Regions from separate parts of the Olsenella sp. HMSC062G07 genome, predicted to be linked through region 2. Evidence: predicted binding sites of a transcription regulator. Region 2 holds the regulator's gene; each other region holds the start of a gene.
The links. The regulator NrdR, encoded in region 2, represses ribonucleotide reductase genes. The targets are predictions, from matches to a motif close to AAACACNATATATNGTGTTT.

Region 1 (3,277 bases), on a different contig from region 2:
CAGGGCGCGGACCGCCGCCTCCACGATGGAGCCCAGGCGCTCGTCGTCCTCCACGGGAATGTGTCCCAGCGAGAGGGACGCGAGGTTGCAGACCACGAAGTCGCCCGGGCGCGTGGTGGTGACGACCACGGTGTCGCCGTCCTCGCTCTTGACCTCCTGCGAGACGGTCTCTATGGGACTCATGTTCTGCGCGATCTCGGTGCAGAGGTTCGAGCAGTAGATGACGCCCGCCTGCGGGTTGGGGTTTGCGCGGTTGACGGTGTCGCGCATGAAGGCGAAGGGCGTGCCCGTCTCGACGGCGCTCTTGATGACCAGGCGGACGACGTCCTTGACGAGGACGGTGCGCTTGGGAATGCGCGGGTCGGCCACGCACTCCAGATAGCGACGCTCCCACTCCTCGCCAAAGTAGTCCTCCAGGGCGTAGCCCTTGACGGTGAGGACATCATGCGGGCACATGAGGTTCCACTCCTGGTTGAGGTCCTGCTCGGCGAGCCGCCAGAAGAGGTCCGGATAGCACACCGCCGGGAAGACGTCGTGGGCCTTCATGCGATCGTCGCCGTTGTTGGTGCGCAGCTGGAGGAACTCGGGAAGGTCGCGATGCCAGACGTCGAGGTAGACCGCGACGGCGCCCGACCGCACGCCCAGCTGGTCCACGGCGACGGCGGTGTCGTTGATGACGCGAATCCAGCGGATGACGCCGCCGGCCGCTCCCTCAAAGCCGCGGATTGACCCGCCCTTGGCACGGACTTTTCCTAGGTACATGCCCATGCCTCCGCCATACTTGGAGACCTTGGCAAAGTTGTCCACGCTGCGATAGATGCCCTCGAGGCTGTCGGGCACGGTGTCGACGAAGCAGCTCGAAAGCTGATGGTGAGGCTTGCGGGCGTTGGCCAGGGTGGGCGTCGCCATGGTGACCTCAAGCAGGCTCAGCATGTCGTAAAAGCGGCGCACCCAGACCAGGCGGTCATGCTTCTCCCGCATGGCCAGATGCAGCGCGATGCCCAGGAACATCTCCTGCGGGCTCTCCAGGGGCACATGATGATGCGAGCAGATGACGTAACGCTTGAGGAGGAGGTCAAGCCCCGAATAGGTGAAGAGGTCGTCGCGGGTCGGGTCCATGAGGCTGGCGGCCTCGTCAATCTCGTCTTTGCTGTAGCTCTGAAGGATGTACTCGCCGTACAGCCCCAGGTCAGTAAGATGGCGCATCTTGCCGTAGAAGCTCGTGACGCCCTGCTCGCGCTCCACCTGGGCCAGGGCGCGACGATTCTGAAAGGCCAGGAGGCGCCCCGCGATGTACTCCCACCGCGGCGCGTCCTGCGTCGTGAGCTCGACGGCGGCTCGCACGAGCGCCTCAAGGCGCTCCGTGGCGCCCATGGACTGCTTGGCGAAGCCGCGCAGCTTCGCCGCGAGGGCAGAGAGCGCGTACTCGCCCTCGGAAAAGTCGCGCTCGATGCCCGAGAGGACCTCCCCCAGCTGGCGCGCGTCATCGCCGGCCATGCCGGCCTGCAGGCAGATGTCCATGCGACAGGCACGCTGCTCGCTGCGGCGATGACGGTACAGGATGTACGCCTTGGCGGCGTCGTAGTAGCCACCCTCCATGAGGGAGCGCTCGACGATGTCCTGGATGCCCTCCACCGTGGAGACGTGGCCGCCGGAGATTGCCGCCTCGACCTTCTCGAGCAGCGCACGTAGGTCTTCGTCCGCAGCCTTGGTCCCAGTCTCCACGAACGACTTCCTCATGGCCGCGACGATCTTTGCTCCGTCGTAGCCTTCCTTGCGTCCGTCACGCTTGGTAACCAGCATGTCCGCCCCATTCGCATCCTCGAGCAAATTGCTCCGCTCTTAATACATTTAGTATCCTGTGAAGTATGAGTCCACAATATGTGGTGCCCAAACGGGTTCCATGGTAACAGCTGCCCTGCGAGTATCAATTGAGAAAGTCGTTTCGTCGGCCGAAGGGCGGCGCGCCGCGCCGCCGAGCGCTTTAGGACGAGCGGATGGGAGGGCGGGTCCGGGTGGCGAAGGCGGCCGAAATCAAGCCGGATACCTGAGGGGTCCCGTTCAAAGTGTACGTTGCGAAGGGTACCTTTTACGTTTGCCCAGGATTCGTTTTTTTGCGACCCGTCCAAACGCGCACGTTACGCAAGACCCCCAGCGTATCAGGGGCAACACGCCTGCGGTCCGATTCCCGGACCGCAGGCGCGCGCTCGTTCGTGCCCGCGACGTCGCCCTATTTGACGCCGGCCTTCTGCCGGGCGCGCTCGATGGCGGCCAGCTGCTCGGGTGAAAGCCTGATGCCGTGAACGCGGGCGCCCGCCTCGCGCTCGTTGAGCTCCACGTCGCCAAAGGTGCCGTGCCGCCGCGTCTCGTCCACGTACGGCGCCACCACTTTCGTCGTAGGGTCGTTGGGGTTCACGATCTTGAACTCACCGCCCGCCCGATGGTTCTCCTTGGCGACGCTGATCATGAGCTTGATGCGGTTGAGCTGGTTGACCTCGGACGCACCGGGGTCATAGTCCACGGCGACGATGTTGCTCTCGGGATGCAGCTGCCGCAGCCGCTTGATGACGGACTTGCCCACCACATGGTTAGGCAGGCACGCAAAGGGAGAGCAGCACACGATGTTGGGCGTGCCGTGCTGGATGAGATCGGCCATCTCGGCGGTCAGAAGCCAGCCCTCGCCCATGGTGTTGCACAGCGACAGGATCTTGCTGGCCTTGTCCGCCAGCTCAAAGATGTCCTCGTATGGCTGAAAGCGCGAGGAGGCGGCGAGCATCTTGTTAAGCGGCCTCCTCATGGCGTTGACCATCTTGATGCCCGCCAAGTGCGTAAGGCGGCTGTGCGCCCTGGTGCCCAGCTCGGCGTTGGTGTTGATGGCGTTGGACATGCCAAAGAGGAAGAAGTCCACGAGGCCTGGGACGTCCGCTTCGCAGCCTTCGCCCTCGATGACCTCCACCACCTGATTGTTGGCCGTGGGATGAAACTTGACCAGGATCTCGCCCACCACGCCCACGCGCGGCTTGGAGCGGTCGTTCGTCAGGGGCAGCGCGTCAAAGCGGTCGATGGCGTCCTGGCACAGCCGATAGAAGCTCTTGCGGTCGGTGCGCGGAATCAGGGTCTTGGCGCGGCTCATCAGAGACTCAAAGAGCGCGTTGGCCGAGCCCGGCACCGTCTCGTACGGGCGCGTGCGGTACAGCAGCTGCATGATGAGGTCGCCAAAGAGCAGGGCGTAGACCGCCTTCACGATGAGTCCGGGCTTAAAGATGTTGAATCCCGG
Region 2 (3,277 bases):
CGCCGCTAGGCAAGGGAGCGCACCAGCGCCACGACCTTGCCCACGATGCGCGGGTTCGTGGCGTAGATGGGCTCCATCGCGTCGTTCTCGGGCTGCAGGCGAATCCGGCCCTTCTCGCGATAGAACGTCTTGACCGTGGCGCCGTCATCGACGAGCGCCACGACGACGTCGCCGTCGGAGGCGTCCGGCTGCTCGTGGACGGCGATGACGTCGCCGTCGAGGATGCCCTTGTTGATCATGGAGCTGCCACGGACCCGCAGCAAGAACGAGCAGGCGTCACCCACCAGGCTGACGGGCAGGGCGACCTCCTCCTCGATGTTCTGCTCGGCCAGAATGGGGGTGCCGGCGGCCACGCGGCCCACGAGCGGCAGCGACAGCATGGCGACCTTGACGTCACAGGCGGCGGGGGCCACGCCGACGGCGTCGGAGGGACGCTCCGGGCCTTTTACCTCGATCGTGCGGGGCTTGTTGCTGGCCCGCTTAATGAGCTGGCGCTCCTCGAGCACCTTAAGGTGCATGTGGACGGTGGAGGGGGAGGCGAGCCCCACGGCCTTGCCGATCTCGCGCACCGAGGGCGCATAGCCGTGCTCGGCCGTATACCCGCAGATGTAGTCGTAGATGGACGCCTGCCTCTTGCTGAGCTTGTCCTTGGACATGTCTCCCCCCTTGCGATGGTCACCGAGCGACGGGGCGGTATGCAAACATATGTTCTTATTTCACTTGACAGCCGCCCTGCATGTTCGTAGTATAGCACATGTGTTCTAAGTACGTGTGTTCTATCGCATTCCTGTCGGGTCCGCCTGCTATACCTATCCCAGTTACCTACGACAGGGGAGAAGCCATCATGCCCACCGCCATCGCCGCCATTGCCCTGCCCTCTGCCGCCCTTGATGCCTGGGCTCCCGAGGACGAGGAGCGCCCGCTGTTCACGCTCATCACGGGAGGCAGGTCCTGCGCGGACGTCCCGGCCATGCGTCGGTTGCGGCACGCCCGCGTGCCTTTGCGCCTCACCGCGGCGGGCGTCGTCCTTGCGCTCGCGGCCCTCGTTGCCGTCGGCCTGCTCTTATCTGGGGCGCAGCGCCGCGCCGCCGCCCTGCTCGAGGCCGCCCCCACGCAGGTCGTCGTCGTGCATCAGGGGGACAGCGTCTGGGACATCGCCCAAAGGTCCCGCCTGGACGGCGTCTCGACCCAGGACGTCGCCTCCTGGATCGGCGTTCAAAACGACCTCGACGGGGCGCGCGTCCGGCCGGGGGACCGCCTCGTCGTCCCCGCCTCCTAGGTGGGACCCGCCCAGGGGCAGCCTCAGGCACCATCGCGGCCTTGCTTGGCCGGCATCCTGCTTTGTTTCATATTCAGGACGATTGTCCTCGGGCCTGCCGCGACCGGACGTCTTATGCTATCGTCCCGTTGTCACTTTGATAGGGGGATACATGCGCTGTCCGAAGTGTGGGTGCGAAGAGTCCAAGGTCGTGGACTCGCGTCCCTCCGAGAGCAATGACGCCATCCGCCGCCGCAGGGAATGCGTTCGCTGCGGCACGCGATTCACCACCTACGAGCGGCGCGAGGAGATACCCCTTCTGGTCGTCAAGAAGGACGGTCACAAGGAGACCTTCGAGAGGGGCAAGCTCATGCGGGGCCTCGTCGCGGCCACCATCAAGCGCGACGTCCCCATGGAAAAGCTCGACGGCCTCATCGACGAGATCGTCTCGGAGCTTAGGGACAACGGCATGTCCGAGGTTGACTCCCAGGACCTGGGAAAGATGGTACTGCAGCGTCTTGCCGACGTTGACAAGGTCGCCTACGTGCGCTTTGCCTCCGTTTACCGTGATTTCAAGGACGTCGATGAGTTCAGCGAGGAACTGAGGAGTCTTGCCCGATGACGCACCAGCCCGACCGCATCACCCTTCCCATACGCCGCCTCGATCCCACCGTCCAGCTGCCAAGCTATGCCTATGAGGGCGACGCGGGGCTTGATTTGCGCTCGAACGAGGACGTGACGCTCAAGCCCTTTGAGCGGCGCCTCGTGTCGACGGGGCTCGCCGTCGCTATCCCCGAGGGCTTCGGGGGCTTCGTCCAGCCGCGCAGCGGTCTCGCCCTCAAGAAGGGCCTCTCCATGGCCAACACCCCCGGCCTCATCGACGCCCACTACCGCGGCGAGCTCAAGGTCTGCGCCATCAACCTTGACCCGGTCCATGACATCCGCATCGAGCGCGGCGAGCGCATCGCCCAGCTCGTCATCAAGCGCGTCCCCGTCGTGACGCTCAAGGAGGTCAACGTCCTTGACGAGACCGACCGTGGTGCGCAGGGCTTTGGCTCCAGCGGCGTCTGACGCCGTCGCACGATGCCGCCGAGCCAGCGTCGTGGCGGCAAGGACCCATCCAAACATGCTGGAAGGAAGGAACGCATGGAACAGCTCTTCAAGATGTCCGAGAGGGGATCGTCCCTCTCGCAGGAGTTTCGCGCCGGTCTGACGACGTTTCTGGCGATGTCCTACATCATCGCCCTGAACCCCCTCATTCTCTCGAGCGCGGGCGTCCCCATCTCCGCCACCATCACCAGCACCTGCTTTGGCGCCGGCGTCATGACGATTCTCATGGGGATCTTCGCCAACCGACCGATTGCCCTGGCCTCCGGGCTCGGCATCAACTCCATGATCGTCGTTGCCACCACGTCGTACTGCGACGGCGACTGGCACGCCGCCATGGGCGTCATCTTCGTCGAGGGCGTCGTCATCCTGCTGTTGGTCCTGTGCGGCCTGCGCGAGGCCATCATGGACGCTATCCCCGTGTCGCTGCGCCATGGCATCTCGGTGGGGCTCGGCCTGTTCATCGCCATGATCGGCCTCGCCAATGCCGGCATCATCAACGGTGACGGTGCGACGCTGGTCTCGCTGGGCGACGTCACGAGCCCCTCGTTCATCCTGGGTGTCATCTCCATCGTCGCCACGGTCACCTTCGTGGCGCTGGGCGTCAAGGGCGCCCTGCTCCTGGGCATCCTCGTCGCCGTCGTCCTGGGCATCCCCCTGGGGCTCACGGCCATGCCGGCGGGCGTCGTCTCGCTGCCCGACTTCTCGTCCTTTGGGGCGCCCTTCCAGGCCGACCAGGCCGGCGTCATCGGCCTCGCCAAGGTCGTCACGACGCCCACCCTGCTCATCCTGGCCTTCTCGCTCATGATGTCGGACTTCTTCGACACGATGGGCACCGCCATGGCCGTCGCGAAGCAGGGCGAGTTCCTCACCGAGGACGACAACGTGGAGAACATGCGAGAGATTCTCGTC
Region 3 (3,277 bases), on a different contig from region 2:
CGGCATACATGATGTTGTCGTAGATGTACTGCATGAGCTTGATGACCGCGGGGATGTTGTCCTGCATGTTGGGCACCTCGACGTAGCTGATGGCGCCGCCGGGCGAGAGGCGCTGGAACTCGCTCTCAAACTTGAGCTTCGTGAAGGCGTCTATGTCCTCGCGGACGTTGACGTGGTAGGAGTTCGTGATGTACCCGTGGTCCGTGATGCCCTTGACCGTGCCAAACCGGCGCTGGAGGCACTTGGCGAACTTGTAGGTGGTCGATTCGAGCGGGGTCCCGTAGAGGGAGTAGTCGATGTTCTCGGCCGCCTTCCACTCGCTGCACTTGTCGTTCATGCGCTGCATCACAGCGAGGGCAAACGGCGTGGCCTCCTCGTCGGTGTGGCTGTGCCCCGTCATGTACTTGACGCACTCGTACAGGCCGGCGTAGCCCAGGCTGATGGTGGAGTAGCCGCCGTAGAGCAGCTTGTCGATGGTCTCGCCCTTCTTGAGGCGGGCCAGCGCCCCGTACTGCCAGAGGATGGGGGCGGCGTCCGAGAGCGTGCCGCGGAGACGATCGTGGCGGTAGCGCAGGGCCTTGTGGCAGAGCTCGAGGCGCTCCTCAAAGACCTCCCAGAAGCGCTCCATGTCTCCGTCGGACGAGAGCGCGACGTCGGGCAGGTTGATGGTCACGACGCCCTGGTTAAAGCGACCGTAGTACTTGGGCCTGCCCGGCTCCCAGTTGCCGGCGTTGGCCACGTTGCCAAAGCCGTTGCCCGAGCGGTCGGGGGTGAGGAAGGAGCGGCAGCCCATGCAGGTGTAGACGTCGCCCTGCCCCTCGACCTCGCCCTTTGACAGCTTGTACTCGCGCATCTTCTTCTCGGAGATGTAGTCGGGCACCATGCGGCGGGCCGTGCACTTTGCCGCCAGCTTGGTGAGATAGAAGTACGCGCCGTCCTCGCGCACGTTGTCAGGCTCGAGCACGTAGATGAGCTTGGGGAAGGCGGGGGTGATCCAGACGCCGTCCTCGTTCTTGACGCCCTGGTAGCGCTGGCGCAGCATCTCCTCGATGCACAGCGCCAGGTCGCGCCGCTCCTGCTCGTCCTTGGCCTCGCCCAGGTACATGAAGACCGTGATGAAGGGGGCCTGGCCGTTGGTGGTCATGAGCGTGACCACCTGGTACTGGATGGTCTGGACGCCGCGGGAGACCTCGTCGCGCAGGCGCTTCTCGACGATCTTGGAGATCGTGTCCTCGTCGGGATGGGCGCCGATGGTCTCCAGCTCGGCGTAGACCTGGCGGCGAATCTTCTTGCGGCTCACGTCCACGAAGGGCGCCAGGTGCGCGAGGCTGATGGACTGGCCGCCATACTGGCAGCTGGCCACCTGGGCGATGATCTGCGTGGCGATGTTGCAGGCAGTCGAGAAGCTGTGGGGCTTCTCGATCATGGTGCCGCTGATGACCGTGCCGTTCTGAAGCATGTCCTCGAGGTTGACGAGGTCGCAGTTATGCATGTGCTGCGCGTAATAGTCGGCGTCATGAAAGTGCAGGATGCCCTCGTTGTGCGCTGTGACGACGTCGGCGGGCAAGAGCTCGCGCATGGCCAGGTCCTTGGAGACCTCGCCGGCCATGTAGTCGCGCTGGACGGAGACCACGCTGGGGTTCTTGTTGGAGTTCTCCTGCTTGACCTCCTCGTTGTTGGACTCGATCAGCGAGAGGATCTTGTCGTCCGTGGTGTTCTTGTGGCGCTTCTGGTTCTGCACGTAGCGGTAGATGATGTACTTGCGGGCTACGGCAAAGCGGTCCAGGGCCATGAGCTGGTCCTCGACGAGGTCCTGAATCTCCTCGACCGTGACGGTGTGGCCCGCCTGGGCGCATGCGTCCTGCACGTTGAGGGCCGCAAAGCTCACCTCGCGCTCGCTGAGCCGGTCCGCCTCCGGAACCTCCTGGTTGGCCGCCTTGATGGCGTTGACGATCTTCTGAAGGTCAAAGGAGACCTCCGAGCCATTGCGCTTGATAATCTTCATTGGAAGCCCCCGGATGCCGCTCGACGTGTATCTGCGCGATGCGCGCAAAGATAACTATGCCACAACTTGCGCCGTCCAAGCGCGTGAACACCACAATTTGTGGTACAGAAAGACTCCAATTACCACAAGATATAGGTTAAAACTGGTCGAAAACCTTGTTGAAACCGTGTTGAAAGCATGGTAGGCGCAGCTAGGAAATTGCATGTAGATAGGACACAAAGAAAAAAAATGGCTACATTGGTCAGCAGGGGAGATTCGACGAAACGACACGTCTTGCACGCGAACGGTTCGCCCGGGGCGCGCGAGGCCGGACACACGAGGAGCACCATGGCCATCTGGAACCCACCAGCCGACATAAAAGCCGCCTTCTTTGACGTGGACGGCACGCTGCTCTCATTTGCGACGCACATGGTCCCCGAGACGACCCTCATGGCCCTGGCCGAGCTCAAGAAGCTGGGCGTGAAGTGCTTCATCGCCACAGGGCGCCCCCCGTACCAGCTCGACGAGATCTCCATCGACACCTTCGAGGGGTTCATCCTGTTCAACGGCCAGCTCTGCCTCACGCGCGACGAGGTCTACTACGACGGGTACATCGATCGCGAGGACGTCAGGGCCATCGTCCAGCAGGTCAAGGAAGGTCGCTACAACGCTCTCTTCATGGAGAAGGGGCGCTGCTACCTGAGCGGCCATGACGATCATGTGCGCGCCATAGAGGAGTCCGTGGCCATGACCTTCCCCGAGGGCGACATCGAGCAGGCGCTCGAGAACGACATCTACCAGCTCAACATCTATCTGGGGCCCGGTGAGACGGGCATCGTCAGCGAGGTCACCAGCAACATCAAGATGACCCGCTGGAGCGAGCACTTCGTCGACGCGTTTCCCAGGTACGGCGGCAAGCACGCGGCGGTTCGCAGGACGCTCGAGCGCTACGGCATCGCTCCCGAGCAGGCCGTCGCCTTTGGTGACGGCGGCAACGACCTCTCCATGTTCGGCGTGGTGGGCACGTCCGTGGCCATGGGCAACGGCAACGACGACGTCAAGCTCCAGGCGGACTTCGTGACGGACGACGTTGACCACGACGGTATCTACAACGCCTTCGTGAGGCTGGGCGTCCTGTAGAGGGAGCCGCAGGTCGGTGCCACGGAGTGCCGCAGGGGCATCTGGGGCATCCGGTGGGGGACCTATAGGCTTGAGACCGCCGTCGCTGGATTCCTATAGGTTTGAGGGTGCCGCTGCTTGATTCCTATAGGTTCGAGGGTGCCGCACCTTGAT

Region 1: the regulator NrdR is predicted to act here: its motif matches at 1,873-1,892, upstream of HMPREF2826_RS01175 (ribonucleoside-diphosphate reductase subunit alpha).
Region 3: the regulator NrdR is predicted to act here: its motif matches at 2,091-2,110, upstream of nrdD (anaerobic ribonucleoside-triphosphate reductase).

The regions. Positions count from the first base shown of each region.
Region 1 is NZ_KV806944.1:104,693-107,969, reverse strand. Features, by position in the region: gene HMPREF2826_RS01175 (ribonucleoside-diphosphate reductase subunit alpha) at 1-1,803, opposite strand, end outside; gene HMPREF2826_RS01170 (2-hydroxyacyl-CoA dehydratase) at 2,231-3,277, opposite strand, start outside.
Region 2 is NZ_KV806951.1:896,830-900,106, forward strand. Features, by position in the region: gene HMPREF2826_RS07135 (heparan-alpha-glucosaminide N-acetyltransferase) at 1-13, opposite strand, end outside; gene lexA (transcriptional repressor LexA) at 6-656, opposite strand; gene HMPREF2826_RS07145 (LysM peptidoglycan-binding domain-containing protein) at 845-1,279, shown strand; gene nrdR (transcriptional regulator NrdR) at 1,431-1,880, shown strand; gene dut (dUTP diphosphatase) at 1,877-2,329, shown strand; gene HMPREF2826_RS07160 (NCS2 family permease) at 2,405-3,277, shown strand, end outside.
Region 3 is NZ_KV806944.1:120,671-123,947, forward strand. Features, by position in the region: gene nrdD (anaerobic ribonucleoside-triphosphate reductase) at 1-2,005, opposite strand, end outside; gene HMPREF2826_RS01235 (Cof-type HAD-IIB family hydrolase) at 2,333-3,124, shown strand.